Regions from separate parts of the Exiguobacterium sp. RM11 genome, predicted to be linked through region 2. Evidence: riboswitches for the same ligand, from Rfam matches in the RefSeq annotation. Region 2 holds a riboswitch; the other holds the start of a gene.

Region 1 (7,682 bases), 390 kb from region 2:
GGTTCTCATGCGTCACGAGTACGGGAACTCCATTTGTGTCACGACACAAGTCGGTTGCCGGATCGGCTGTACGTTCTGTGCCTCAACACTCGGTGGGTTGAAACGTAACTTAGAAGCTGGTGAAATCACGGCACAAGTTCTTGATGTACAGCGCGCCCTAGACGCGACAGGCGAACGTGTTGACTCGATCGTCGTCATGGGAATTGGTGAACCGTTTGATAACTATGATGAGTTGATGCGCTTCTTACGTACGGTCAACCATGATAACGGCCTTAATATCGGTGCCCGTCACATCACGGTATCAACGAGCGGAATCGTTCCAAAAATTTATAAGTTTGCCGATGAAGGTATGCGCATCAACTTCGCCATCTCTCTTCATGCGGCTTCGACAGAACTACGTACACGTCTCATGCCAATCAACCGTGCGTTTGACTTGAACAAGTTGATGGATGCCGTCCGTTACTATACGGAGAAGAGCGGTCGTCGCATCACGTTCGAATACGGATTGTTTGGTGGCGTCAACGATACGGAAGACCATGCCCACGAATTGGCTGACTTGTTGAAAGGCATCAAATGTCACGTCAACTTGATCCCAGTCAACCACGTATTGGAACGCGACTACGTACGCACACCGAGAGCTCAAATCTTTGCCTTCGAAAAAGTGCTCAAAGACCGCAATGTGAACGTGACGATTCGTCGCGAACAAGGTTCGGATATCGATGCTGCTTGTGGGCAACTTCGAGCGAAGGAGCGCGAACAAGAAACGAGGTAATCAGAAAGATGGAATTAGCATTTCGAACAGATCGTGGACAAGTACGCACACAAAATGAAGATGCAGTTTTAATCTTAGGCGATGCCTTCTCAGGAATTGCGCTCGTTGCCGACGGGATGGGTGGACATGCAGCGGGAGAGGTCGCGAGTCAAATCGTGATTGAAGAGTTTCGACGGGCTTTCCCGTCTCTCCCGTCGACCCCTGTCGACATCGAACAATGGTTCCGCCATCACATTCACTTGGCGAATGAACAAGTGTTGCAGTTTGCGAAACAGTCGAACCTTGTCATGATGGGAACGACTGTGGCGGCCGTTTGTTGGAACGGAGAGACAGTTGTCATCGTTCATATCGGCGATAGCCGTGTCTATGCCCTGCAAGCGAACGAATTAAGGCGTCTTACAGAAGACCATTCTTACGTCAACGTGCTCAAACAGCTCGGTGAATTGACGGAAGAAGAGATGCGCGTTCATCCGAAACGAAATGTCATCACCCGAGCGATCGGTTCAAGCGAACAAGTCGAGCCTGACGTACAAGTGCTCGCTGACCCTGAGTTTGATGTGATTTTAATTTGTACGGATGGATTGACGACACATCTGACCGATGGGGCGATTCAACACGTTTTACAACAAGCTGTATCAGCTGATCAAAAGGCAGATCAACTGATTGCGGAAGCCAACCAATTGGGAGGGAGCGACAACATCACGGTCGCCCTCGTTCAATTCACAGATAGAAAGAGAGGATGAATCCGATGCGAAGCGGAGAACGAATCAACGATCGTTATCGGATCGAACAACAAATCGGCAGCGGAGGCATGGCAAATGTATACCGGGCTCATGACGAGATTTTAAACCGAACCGTCGCCATCAAGGTGTTGCGATCTGAATTCTCACATAACGAACAATTTATACGTCGGTTCGAGCGAGAAGCCCACGCGGCTACGAGTCTGAACCATCCGAATATCGTCGCCATCTACGACGTCGGCGATGAAGATGATTTATACTATATCGTCATGGAGCACGTCGATGGCATGACGTTAAAACAATATTTGCAGGAAGAATACATATCTGTCGATGAGGCGTTGCGCATCATGGGGCAGATTTGTGATGCGATTGACCACGCCCATGCGAACCGAATCATTCACCGGGACATCAAGCCGCAGAATATGATGATCGATCAGCATGGAAACGTGAAAGTGACCGATTTTGGGATTGCTGTCGCGATGTCGAATGCGACGTTGACGCATACGATGTCCGTCCTTGGTTCTGTCCATTACTTCTCACCCGAGCAAGCTCGTGGGAAATTTGCGGATGAAAAATCGGACATTTACTCGCTCGGTGCGGTTCTTTATGAATTGTTGACGGGTCGTGTACCGTTCATCGGCGAGACGCCGGTCGCGGTCGCCCTTCAACATTTGCAAGATGACCCGATTCGACCGATGGACTTAAATCCGAATATCCCACAAGCGCTTGAGAACTGTGTCATGCAAGCCTTATCAAAATCACCGGGTGCCCGACATGCATCGGTCGCAGCCTTTAAAAAAGATTGCATGACCGCGTTGAGCCGTGAACGTGCCAATGAACCGAGACGACTCTCGGCAAATCAAGACGAGTTCGACCAGACGCTCGTAATGGCACCGGTCGTGCCGGAAGAAAAACAAGATGTGCCCGTGACACCACCACCGGTCACGCCACCAAAAGAACAGGAACCGGAAGAGGTGCCTGTGAAAAAGAAGAAACGAAAATGGTGGATTTGGATCTTACTCATCGTTCTATTGATTGGTGGAAGCATTGCCGCTTACGTGGTTGCCGATGAGATGTCGCGTTCCGTCGTGCCGGATGTCGTCGGTATGAGTATCGGGGATGCGACGACAGAGCTTGAAGCTTCCGGGTTTGTCGTCGAAGTGACAGAACGGGCGAGCGATGATATTGCGGAGGGTGAGGTCATTTCGCAAAACCCGCAAGAAGGACGTAAGCCAAAACGCGGAACGACCGTGACGATTGTCGTATCGGCCGGAAAAGAGACGGTCGAAATGCCGAACGTAGAAGGTCTCTCGCAAACTGCTGCCGAACGTATGTTGAAAGACTTGGCATTCAGCGACCTTGAAATCACAACAGAAGCTTCCGAAACGGTGAATAGTGGAGACGTGATTTCGCAATCGGTCGACCCAGGTGAAGAGGTCGTTCCTTCAGAGGTGACGGTCACACTCGTCGTTTCGACAGGAAGCAACAAAGTGGAACTATCGAACCTTGCTGGATATACGTTCGACGAAGCATCCATTTATGCTGAACAGAACAAATTGAAAATCGTGAAGCGGGATGAATTTTCGACAAGTGTTCCAAAAGGTCAAATCATCCGTCAACTTCCGACAGCCGGGACAGCAGTCGACCCGGGAACGGAGCTCACGGTCATCGTATCGGAAGGCGTTGAACCGACTGATATTTCAATTGAACGTGAAGTGACCGTGGAAGTCGAGCAACCGGACAAAGACAAGAAACCGAAGACGGTCGAAGTCGTGATTCGTACGGTTGACGCACGCGGTGAGATTGAGGTGCTTCGTGATCAAATCACAGAGACGACAACGTATTCGTATACGCTCGTCATTGCCCCTGACGAAGTCGGGACGGCGACGATTGAAGTCGATGGTGAGATTGTCCGAACAGATTCAGTCACATATGCACAAGCTGAAGAGGCACAATAAAGAGGTGACGGTGTCGTCACCTCTTTTTTAAAGGAGGTAGTCATAATGAAAGGAACAATCATTCGCCTTCAAGGCGGGTTTTACGATGTGATGACCGAGACGAATCAAGAGATTCGTTGTCGGGCCAGAGGAAACTTTCGAAAACGCAACATCTCACCGGTCGTCGGCGATGATGTGGTGATTCAAGATCAAGAAGATGGGACCGGCTATATTTTAGAGGTGGAAGAGCGTCAAAACCACCTCGTTCGCCCGCCGATTGCCAATATCGATCAGGCGTTCCTCCTCTTTTCAGTAAAAGAACCGGCGTTTTCATATCATTTACTCGACCGTTTCCTCGTCCTCATCGAGTCAAAGCAAATTCATCCAATCATCGTCTTGACGAAGATGGACTTGCTCGATGAACATGAAGTCGAGCCGATACAAGAAGCGATTGCACGTTATCGCGCCATCGGGTATGACGTGATTGAGACATCGACGGAGCAAGCGCACGGAGTGGATGAAGTGCGCGGTCTCTTCAAAGGGAAGACGAGCGTCTTCGCCGGTCAGACCGGTGTCGGGAAAAGTTCGTTACTTAACGCCGTCGCGCCAGAGCTCGAGTTGGCGACAGGGGAAATCTCTAAATCACTCGGTCGTGGAAAGCATACGACGCGTCACGTGACGTTGATTCAATTAGCGGATGGTCTTGTTGCCGACACACCTGGATTTTCAAGCTTGGAGTTTCCGCAAGAACTTGAGGCAGATGAACTCAGATGGTGCTTCCCTGATTTCGTGGAACGCCATGACGATTGTAAGTTCCGTGGATGTGCTCATCTGAATGAACCGGGATGTGCCATCAAACAAGCCGTTGAAAATGGTGAAATCGCTTCAACACGATACGAGAATTATGTTACCTTTATGGAAGAGTTAAACGATCGAAAACGGAGGTATTGACAGATGATTAAAATTGCACCATCTATTTTAGCGGCCGACTTTGCCAATTTGGAGGCGGAAGTGAAAGCTGTCCAAGAAGCGGGAGCGGACTATATCCATTTTGACGTCATGGACGGACAGTTCGTGCCGAACATCTCGATTGGTCTGCCGGTCCTCGCAAGCTTGCGTAAAAAATCAGACATGGTCCTCGATGTGCATTTGATGATTGACCAACCGGAACGCTATGTCGAAGACTTCGTGAAAGCGGGAGCGGACATCGTGACCGTTCACGTGGAAGCGACGAACCATTTGCATCGCGTCTTGCAACAAATCAAAGCGGCTGGCGCAAAATGCGGAGTCGTCTTGAACCCGCATACACCGCTCTCGACGATTGAACACGTGCTTGCGGACGTCGACATGGTATTGCTCATGACCGTCAACCCAGGGTTCGGGGGACAAGCCTTCATCGAATCGGTCGTACCGAAAATTTCAGCACTCAGTCATCTCCGCCAAGACCGTCAGCTTGATTTTGAGATTGAAATCGATGGTGGTGTCAACGCGGAAACGGCAAAATATTGCATCGACGCAGGGGCTGATGTCCTTGTTGCGGGATCAGCCATCTATAATCAACCAGATTATAAAGCAGCCATCGATAGCATTCGTGGCGCATCTCGTGTATAATCGACGATAGAACAACAAGATAGAGTCGCAAGGGGTGTCACATCATGTGGCTGAGAGGCATACGCTAACCCTTTGAACCTGTTCCGTTCACACGGACGTAGGGATGTGGCGAAAATGCACGTTGCGAATCCAAGCAGCATGGCGTTTACGTCATGCTGCTTTTTGTCGTTCAACCAAATAAAGGAGGAAGAAAGATGAAATCACGTTTCAAATTACAAGCGCTCATTGAAATTTCATTGTTTGCAGCGCTCGGGCTCATTTTTGATTTGCTCATTCCATACCGTTTGCCACAAGGGGGATCCATCAGTTTAGCGATGCTCCCGATCTTTGTGATGGCATTCCGCCACGGATTAAAAGGTGGTCTCGCAACAGGTGCCCTCGTCGGGACACTTCAACTCTTGTTCGGTGCCTATATTTTCACGCCTGTACAATTCCTGCTCGACTATACGGTCGCTTATGGTCTCGTCGGAATGGCCGGAGTGTTCGCGGGGCGTGTGAAGCAAGCTGCGAGCAACGGGGCGACGAAGACGCTTGCCACATATTTAGTACTCGGGGCGCTCCTTGGTTCGATGTTACGATACGCGGCGCACGTCATCTCGGGAATTGTCTTCTTTGCTGAATATGCAGAAGGTCCGGTCGTCGCCTATTCACTCGGCTACAATGCTACGTATATGGCACCATCCTTTGTCATCTCAGCCATCGTGTTAGTGCTCCTCTTCACGACAGCACCACGTTTCACGCGTGTGGCGACACGGGATCTCCGTCAATGAATATTTTGATAGTCGCGGCTAGTCCGGAACCCATTCCGGACTTACCGCGTGATGCCGATTTTGTCATCGGTGTCGATGGTGGATATCAAAGATTATTAGATGAAGAGATCATGCCAGACGTCGTGGTCGGGGACTTTGATTCGTTTAAAGGACTACCGCCTGAGGAGGCGCTACGCTATCCTTCGGAGAAAGACGTGACGGACTTAGAGATTGCACTAGCGTTCGCGAGAGAACGCGGGGCGACACGGATGGATGTATATGGTGGCTTAGGCGGACGCATCGATATGACGTTTGCGAACGTCGGCTTACTTGAAACGTATCCGGAGATGGTTCTTCACGGAGAAGGTCAAACGGTTTATCTCGTGAGAACAGGTAGCGAGGTCATTATGAAGCGAGACGGGCACTATCTTTCCTTCATGCCTTGGAAGACGGCCACGATCTCGATTGAAGGTGTCAAATATCCACTCGACCATCATGAGGTCAAGAGTGGGGAGGCGTTGACGATTTCGAATGAATGGACCGAAGCGTCTGCCCGATTGACGGTCCATCACGGAATGGTTCTTGTCATGATCATCAAAAAATAAGCAAAAAAAAATCCCATCGGCGAATGCCGCTGGGATTTATTCGTTCGTGTATAAGTATTATACGCGTTCAACGAGACCTGATTTAAGTGCGCGAGCTGAAACCCAAACGCGTTTCGGTTTACCGTCAACGAGAATACGAACTTTTTGTACGTTTACACCCCAAGTACGTTTTGTCTTGTTGAGTGCGTGCGAACGGTTGTTACCTGATTTAGGTGATTTACCTGTTACGTAGCATTTACGTGCCATGCGTTTCCCCTCCTTTTTTATGTGGGTTCGTCCTAATAGACACTCGTTTATATTAGCACGGCTTTTTTCCCGATGCAACTAGAAAATCGTACCATGACAAGAAAAAAACTTGACATTACTCTCAAGGATTTGAATAATGAATGAGGTTATCGCGTTAATTGACCGAGTTTCTGGAGCAGGTTCTTTTAATAACTAGGTACTTATTGTAGAATGTACATTAGGAATCATTCCGAATAAAGGAGGCTACTCCATATGGCAATTGAAATGAAGACAACATATGGCAATATTGACATCACAAGTGACGTCATCGCGACACTCGCAGGTGGTGCGGCGATGGAATGCTTCGGTGTGGTCGGCATGGCTTCACAAGCACAACTGAAAGACGGCATTGCTGAATTATTAAAACGTGAAAATTACGCGCGTGGTGTCGTCGTACGTCAAGAAGATGAAGACGTACATATCGACATGCACATCATTGTAAGCTACGGAACGAAAGTATCTGAAGTTGCATACAACGTGCAGAGCCGAGTGAAGTATACGCTCGGAGAAACTTTAGGATTAAACGTTTCGTCGGTAAATATATTCGTTCAAGGCGTTCGTCTGACGAATGACTGACGAAAACGGAGGAGGATTTGGTGTGGGTTTAAAACGTTTAGATGGATTGGCGCTCTCAAACATGATCGCGAACGGAGCGGCCAACTTGAGCCAAAACGCAGATTATGTGGATTCGCTTAACGTCTTCCCGGTTCCAGACGGAGATACGGGAACGAACATGAACTTGACGATGACGTCGGGTGCGAAAGAAGTAGCAGCGATGAACTCATCAGATATCGCAGAGGTGTCATCGAAGTTTGCTCGTGGACTACTTATGGGAGCACGTGGAAACTCAGGCGTTATTTTAAGTCAGTTGTTCCGTGGATTCGGTAAAGCGGTTGAAGGCAAAGCGGAACTGACAACTGTTGATTTTGCAGAGGCGCTCAAGCGCGGTGTCGACACGGCATACAAGGCGGTTATGAAACCGG
Region 2 (7,682 bases):
CCCATACGGCGGCGTATTATTTAAGTGAACACGGCGGGAAAAAGACGGATTCAGTCACATCGATACGGAACGCCATCTTCGAGTACAATCGAAGTGAGCAGTATGTCACTGATGTCATGACATACTATGAGAATTATGAATCAAGTGTGACGGTCATCCCGGATGAACGGGACACCTTCAGCCAACATGTCGCCTATTATACGATTCGATACGTCGAGTGGTTTAAGACACTCGGCTGATGCTTACATGAAAAAGTGAGGAATGGAAATGAATACGCATATAGAAGAAGTAACCATCCGCGTAAAATCGATTTTCAACGAAGACAAAACGAAACGTTATTTGCGAACGTATGAGTTTACGGATGTCGAGGATGGAGTGATTTGTGCCGTCATCATCTATTCACCGCGCATGAGCGATGCCTTTTTATCAGGTACGACAACGCAACGTGCTTATATGTTGATGCAAAATCATTTGTCGCAACCGATTCGGGAGATGCGTGTCATCAGTCTCGTGCCAACACTTGCCATCAATGATAATCTTCCCTATGTGGAATCACAGCTCGACGAGACGAATTATCACTATGTCGAAGAGACGTTACAAGAGGTGGAGGCGAGCGGCGGGATGATCATCGTCGGTTGGGGCTCGCCTGGTCGATTGATGCACCATGCGACATCCTATAAATCGCTCTTTGCCGATTACGAGTCGAATATGTACTGTATCGGTACGACCGCTAAAGGTGAACCGCAACAGATTCGTATGGCCAACGAGAACACGGTACTCGAGGCGTTCAACAATGAATCGGTAAAACCAAAGTTTCGGATTGTGAAGGAAACGAAGAAGGAAGATGACTCCATGTGAGTCATCTTCCTTTTTTATATGCCCGCCCAGATGGCGATTCCAAATAACGTGAGTAATACACCTGACCAAACAAAATCACTTGATTTGATCTCGATCTTGTCATAAATCGTTCGTTTTCCACTCGTGAACCCTCTCGCTTCCATCGAAAAGGCGATGCGTTCTGCCCGTCGGATCGAACCGGCAAGGAGTGGCAACAGTAATTTCGGAACATGCCGAAGGCGTTCCCATTTCGTGTTGAGCGAAATTCCTCGCAACTGATGTGCATAGTGGAGTTGCTGCAACTCACGCTGCAACAAAGGGATGAAGCGGAACCCGACAAGGGCACTATAGGCGATTGTTGGCGATAACTTCGCCTGTTGCATCAAACTCATAACGAATCGCTTTGAATCTGTTGTCATCATGAAAAGAAGGGATAGGACCGTGAACGCCAGGACGCGAAGACTAAGGGCAACGGCGACACGTCTCTCTTCGATTGTGATGTCCTGACCGAGTATGGTCATCCACGTCTCTCCCTCAAGATTTTTCCCAAACACGAGCGTCGTCCAAAACGTGCCGAGCGCCGTGATGAGAAATGGGATTAAGAACAGCCCCCATCTTTTCCACGATACGTCTGTCGCCACCAGCTGAATCAGTAGCGTACCGACAATGATGACAAGCGGGGTCCATGGGTTGTAAAACAGTACCAGACCGAACATGATGAGCGTCAATGTCACAAACTTAACCGTCGGATTCATGTCATGGAGTGACATCGTTCTCCCCTCCCTTGCAATCGATAATCAAGGAGCATCTCTGTGTTCTGCCATAGTTCATCCCCGAACGGTCCCGAAAGTTCCCCATCCTTCATCAAATAGAACGTATTGGCGATATTGGCGAACGATAGGTCATGGGTTACGAACAGGATGGTCTGCCCTTGTTCCGCATGCCGCTTCATCAGCGCCTCGAGTGCATGGAGTGACACTTCGTCCTGACCTGCAGTCGGTTCATCGAATGCAAGCAATTGCTTATTCGATAGCGACTGGATTCCAACTGCGAGCCTCCGTTTTTGGCCGTGACTAAGGGATAACGGATGGAGAGATCTCTGATTATGAAGCTCCATGTCAGTTAACACGGTCTCAATTGATGTTTCGTGACCAAACTGTAACTCACGCTCAACAGAGTTCATAAAAAATAGATGTTCTGGTGATTGTGGCACGAGTCCGACCCGATGATTGTGTTCTGTTAAGCTTCTTAAAAATGTCGACTTCCCGCTCCCATTCGGTCCGAGAATGGCAATCACTTCTCCAGCTTGGACATGGAGCATCGTCTCGTTGAGCTGAAACGAATCACGTCTGACCTCTTTAACCTTGTAGCGTTGAATAGCTGAGAGTGACGCGTTCGACTTCACGAATACAAAATCCTCGACCGGACGGAATAATTCATGCCTAACGATACACCCTCGCTCTAACTCAATATGCCAGTCAAAGTAATCTCCCCATAGATGAGGACGATGCTCGACGACAATGACATTCAGATCTTTCATTTTGTCGAGCCATTTTACAAATTCTTGCGCGGTCACTGGGTCTAGATGCGTCAACGGTTCATCGAGCAGTAGCCATTTCGGTCTTCCGACTAGAGCGCACGCAACAGCAATCCGCTGTTTCTGTCCGCCTGACAACGAATCAATTTTGCGGTTTCGATAATCACTCAACTGTAACGATTCGAGGATTTCTGTCACGCGTTGTTCGATGTCTGAGACAGGTGTCGACAAGTTCTCAAGTGTGAAAATCAGTTCTTCTTCCACCCGCTCCATGACAAATTGCGTATCCGGGTCTTGAAACACCGTTGCGACCTGCTGATTGATCTCGCCAGGTGCATAGTCGTCGTATGATCGTCCAAGTAGTTTGAGTCTACCATCAAGGATTCCGTCACAATTCTCCGGATAGAGACGGTTGAAGAGCGCGAGAAGCGTCGATTTCCCGCTTCCGCTCGCCCCACTAAGAATCGTACGACCTTGACGGATTGAAACGGTCACGTCTTCAAGAATCGCCTCAGAACTCTCTGGGAATCGAAAATGAAGTGACTCTGTCTCAACCATGGACGTTCCCACTTCGTGAAATCGCATAACCGCGAAGTGATCCTGTCTTCAGCAATAGGTCACTGAGCAACTTCCCACCGATTCCAGCGATGACCATCCCACTGACGGCTCTCAGCCCGAACATCGTCGCCACATAGCCTGGCTCTAACATCGCGAACCCACTCATGAAATATGTATAGACGAAACTCGTGACAGCCGACCCAAATCCGGCAAGCATGAGTACCCATAGCTCATAACGTCTATAGCCCGTCATCGCAAAGACGGCTTCTGCCCCTAAACCTTGAACGATGCCGACCAAGATGATGCGTGGCCCAATGGCATTTCCAATCAACATCTCAATCGTTGCGGCCATCACTTCTGAGATGAATGCCGCCCCCGGTTTACGAATGATGTATGCGGAGATAATCGATACGATAAACCAGATGCCAAAGATCCACTCGTAGGCGATGGGACCGATCAACCCTGCCCACAAGTTACCGATATGAACGAACAATAAATAGACAACCGCGAAGACAACAGATAGTACGGAGACAAGGACGACTTCTTTCAATTTCCACGATTTAAGCATGTCGCCCTCCATGTGACGGACTATTTACGCTGAACGTCACCGTCATGACAACGTGTCGGTTCTTTTCGCGCGTCCGCTTAAAGGCCGCCTCGTAGTATGAGAACACGTCATCTAAGTTCCCATGGATGCCTGATGCATAATGCATCGACTCGTTATAGACACCAGCCTGTTTTGCTTGTTCGATTTCCTCATAGATAAGCTCCATGTAATCGTCAGCACCCATCGGATAGAGTGCGAACTGCGATGACACATACTGGTCTCTTGATGCACCGTTTAATGGTTCGCTCGGAGCCTTGAGTACCTCATCTCCCGCCGAATCCCCTGGACAACCGACAGAGAACGTTCCGCTCATTGAGACATGCTTCCCTTCTTCCGAAGCAAGACTCAAGACCATTCGAGCGACGTCAAACACATGCTCGACTTGTCCACGGATGACCGTCGACACGTCATCCGTATGTCTCCACACACCTGACAGATCCGTTCGTTTTAGTGCACCTTTGATTGTCCCGACAAAATCGTCTGTCATCGGGCTTAGTGTGAATCGAAACCCGACAATCGGACTCGTACCACATGATTCATTCATTTTATTTCCCCCTCTAAATGTGTTTGCATAAAAAAAGCCGCATTCATGAGAATGCAGCAACAAAATCTATACAAACTTGCATAGAGAAAGTGCCGCACTTCCTCACGCCAGTATTATCTGGATCGAGTTATAAGGGATCGGAGCCGTGCTCTCATCTCAGCCGAAGCACCCCTAGTGCAGTCATTAATATGCGGTTACTTATGCAGTCACAGTATAGCGATGTTTCGAAGCTTTGTAAACGGTCAATCTGAATATGTGACGTATTGACCCGTACCAGGGAGCGGGTCATGGAGCGTATCCCACGATGTTTCCATCTCCTCATCCGTCAACAAGCATGCGTCAAGTGAACGCTCGACAGTCTCCCGGTCCATTCGTTGACCGATGAGGACCAATTCGTTCTGTCTGTCTCCGTACGGCTCGATGTAGTCTTCGCGCAGTTCAGGTTCTGTTGCAAACATAGCCTCTCGTTCACTCTCCGGAAGTGTCGCTAGCCAACGACCCGCATGTTCGAGCGTTGATGCATACCCAGCCTGTGAAAACAGACAAGCGAGGTCGTTTCGTGTCGCAATCCATAAGAAACCTTTGGCACGAACGATTTCTTCAGGGTAATGTTCCATCCAATTCATCAAACGCTCAGGATGGAACGGTCGACGCCGACGGTAAACGAACGAACTGATGCCATACTCTTCCGTTTCCGGCGTATGTTCTTCCGACTCGAGTTCTTGAATCCAACCTGCGGCGCGCATCGCTTGGTCAAAATCGAACAACCGGACGTCTAGCAGGTCGTCTAACGCCACATTCGAGTAGGTCGACGTCAACAACTTAGCACTCGGATTGAGCGTTTTCAGTAAACCCTTCATTTCCTGCAGTTCTTCTTCAGATACCCTGTCCGCCTTGTTCAACACGATGATGTCCGCAAACTCGACTTGGTCGACGAGAAGGTCGACGACTTCATGTACGTCACCTGGATCGACGGCTTGTTGGCGTTCCATAAGCGATTCACCGGAATTGAAATCTTTGAAGAAGCGGTACGCATCAACGACGGTGACCATCGCATCAATATAGACACGGCTCGTCAAATCGATTCCGAGCGCGTCGTCAGCATACGTGAACGTCTGTGCAACGGGAATCGGTTCAGAGATACCAGAAGACTCGATGATGATGCCATCGAGGTCGCGATCTTTCGTTAAATCATAGACAGCTGTCAACAAATCTTCGCGAAGCGTGCAACAGATACATCCGTTCGAAAGTTCGACTAATTTTTCATCGGTCCGGGAGAATCCTCCCTGCTCGATCAACTTCTCATCGATATTCAGTTCACTCATATCATTCACGATGACCGCATATTTCTTGTGATCCCGGTTATGTAAGATGTGGTTAAGCAGCGTCGTCTTGCCGCTACCAAGATACCCCGAGAGTACCGTAATTGGAATTCGTTTCATGATATACCCCCCTATTTAAATCGTAATGATTACTTTTTATATAATGGAATGGGAACATCTTTTTGTCAACAAAAAAACACGTCCAACGACGTGTTTTTGAATATGTGGGTATTTATTCCTCAAGTGCCCTTCTTTCGGCTTCCGAGCGCGGATAAGCGTTCGCCTGCCATTCAGCCCGATAAATCGAGTCGAGTTGAGTCAATCCGACTTCATCCTCGTCTTTGTCTGAATCGACGCTCGGCACCTCATCCCACTTCGGGTCGAGGTACGAATGGTCTTCTTCACGTGCTCGGTTTTCTTGGATCTTTTGAATCCCCATCTTAACTGCTGCTGCAACTGCCAACCCAATACCTGCTCGAACCAACAGTCGTTTCACCATCGTGCTTCCTCCTCAGCGACCGAAACGATACAATGGCATTCCTTTCACTTCTGTGTCGATAATAAATACCGATCCCGCATCCGGATATTCGGCAAGCGCTTCTTCATCCATTCCTTCACGAGCCGTCGTGATGGCTAATCGATTCAGCCCATCCCCGATAAAGGCGCATGAAGTGACATTCGGTGCAGGAACATGCACTTCCAATAGTTTTTCACCTGTTGACGGGTCCCAACGTGACACTCGTCCACCAGCAAAATGTGCAATCCATAGACAGCCTTCAGAATCGGACGTCATCCCGTCAGGAAAACCTTCTTCCTCGGAAAAATCAACGACGACCTCTCCGTTCGAGAGCGTTCCTGACTTCAAATCAAAATCATATTTCCGAATTTTTTCAGTCGGTGTATCGATATGATAAAATACGGAATGGTCAGGCGACCATGTCAACCCGTTCGAAAGTGTCAATTCGACCAAGAGTGTTGTCGTCGTTCCATCTCGATCGACTCGATACAATGTCGCTTCGTTTTCTTCATCCTCAAGATGGAGCGTACCTGCAAAAATGCGACCATATGGATCGGCTTTCCCGTCGTTGAAACGTAATCGACCATCCGGGTCATCCAACTCGACAATCTTATTTAGATCTCGATTAATTTCATCCCATTCATAGATTCCATCCTTCAATCCAAGGACGACACCGTCCGTCACTTTTGGTATGACAAAACCGACCTGTTTTCCGACCTCGAATGAAGAAATCTCGTCTTCTCGCTCGTCATACCACCATAATGTATGACCTTCGATATCTACCCAATAAAAACGCTTTAACTCAGCATCCCAACAAGGACCTTCACCAAGCGTATTTCGTACCCGAATCCACAGCGACGCATCTACTCTCTCCATTACTTAGCCTCCACTCTATCCATTAGTTCAGAAATCTATTCCCTTCTCCCATCTGGACTATGCATGAATTCGGAAAATCGTGATGGATTTTCACCGTCACTTGTTCGATTTGCTATAGTGAAAGAAAAGTAGAGAGGAAGTGAATGTCTTGTCAAAATGGGATGAACGATTTAGCTCGGAGGATTATGTGTATGGGACAGAGCCGAACGAGTTTTTACAAAAATGGATCACCTCTCATCAGATCGAAGGAAAACGTGTATTGGCCATCGCTGAGGGGGAAGGTCGAAACGCAGTCTGGCTCGCCACGCTCGGCTTCGACGTCGAGATGTGGGACGCTTCGAAAGTGGGACTCGAAAAAGCGAAGCGCTTGGCAACTTCACGAAACGTCTCCCTTCAGACGAAGCAGATTGACTTGAATGAAGCGGTCTGGTCGCAAGATACGTATGACCTAGTCATCTGTATCTTCGGCCACTTTCCTCCACATGTCAGAGAAAAGGTGCTCGCCGGTATTCAAAAAACACTGCGACCTGGTGGCGTATTCCTGACCGAGGTGTACTCTACACATCAACTCGCCTACAGGACAGGTGGACCAAAAGACGCCCCACTTCTTTACACTGAGGAGATGTTCCACCAACTCGAAGACAATTTCATTCCTCTCGTTTTGAACGAGAATGTCGTATGGCGAGAAGAAGGAAGACTGCATCACGGTGAATCAGCTGTGATTCAATATGTCGGACAAAAACGATAAGCGAATGGCCTCCCCGAAAATTCGGAGAAGCCATTTGATTACTTCGCGCCTTCGACGTTCATATGCTTACTGCGGAGCTGACCGCAAGCTGCATCGATGTCTGTCCCGTGTTCGAGACGGACACCCGTATTGACGC

What was found. A riboswitch is a leader RNA that binds a small molecule or an ion and turns the genes downstream of it on or off. The one in region 2 is predicted to bind thiamine pyrophosphate.
Region 1: it holds a riboswitch for thiamine pyrophosphate, as region 2 does, so the genes downstream of both, thiT (energy-coupled thiamine transporter ThiT) here and AC5LIL_RS06945 (YkoF family thiamine/hydroxymethylpyrimidine-binding protein) in region 2, are expected to answer to the same signal.

Annotation. Positions count from the first base shown of each region.
Region 1 is NZ_CM187558.1:1,717,192-1,724,873, reverse strand. Features, by position in the region: gene rlmN (dual-specificity RNA methyltransferase RlmN) at 1-772, shown strand, start outside; gene AC5LIL_RS09020 (Stp1/IreP family PP2C-type Ser/Thr phosphatase) at 781-1,515, shown strand; gene pknB (Stk1 family PASTA domain-containing Ser/Thr kinase) at 1,521-3,470, shown strand; gene rsgA (ribosome small subunit-dependent GTPase A) at 3,513-4,400, shown strand; gene rpe (ribulose-phosphate 3-epimerase) at 4,404-5,060, shown strand; TPP riboswitch at 5,081-5,181, shown strand; gene thiT (energy-coupled thiamine transporter ThiT) at 5,255-5,830, shown strand; gene AC5LIL_RS08995 (thiamine diphosphokinase) at 5,827-6,414, shown strand; gene rpmB (50S ribosomal protein L28) at 6,472-6,660, opposite strand; gene AC5LIL_RS08985 (Asp23/Gls24 family envelope stress response protein) at 6,913-7,275, shown strand; gene AC5LIL_RS08980 (DAK2 domain-containing protein) at 7,298-7,682, shown strand, end outside.
Region 2 is NZ_CM187558.1:1,322,353-1,330,034, reverse strand. Features, by position in the region: gene AC5LIL_RS06970 (lytic transglycosylase domain-containing protein) at 1-239, shown strand, start outside; gene AC5LIL_RS06965 (DUF1643 domain-containing protein) at 268-858, shown strand; gene AC5LIL_RS06960 (energy-coupling factor transporter transmembrane component T family protein) at 873-1,607, opposite strand; gene AC5LIL_RS06955 (ABC transporter ATP-binding protein) at 1,589-2,932, opposite strand; gene AC5LIL_RS06950 (ECF transporter S component) at 2,925-3,500, opposite strand; gene AC5LIL_RS06945 (YkoF family thiamine/hydroxymethylpyrimidine-binding protein) at 3,493-4,083, opposite strand; TPP riboswitch at 4,166-4,266, opposite strand; gene AC5LIL_RS06940 (GTP-binding protein) at 4,326-5,525, opposite strand; gene AC5LIL_RS06935 (hypothetical protein) at 5,638-5,904, opposite strand; gene AC5LIL_RS06930 (SMP-30/gluconolactonase/LRE family protein) at 5,917-6,798, opposite strand; gene AC5LIL_RS06925 (methyltransferase domain-containing protein) at 6,947-7,546, shown strand; gene rlmN (dual-specificity RNA methyltransferase RlmN) at 7,585-7,682, opposite strand, start outside.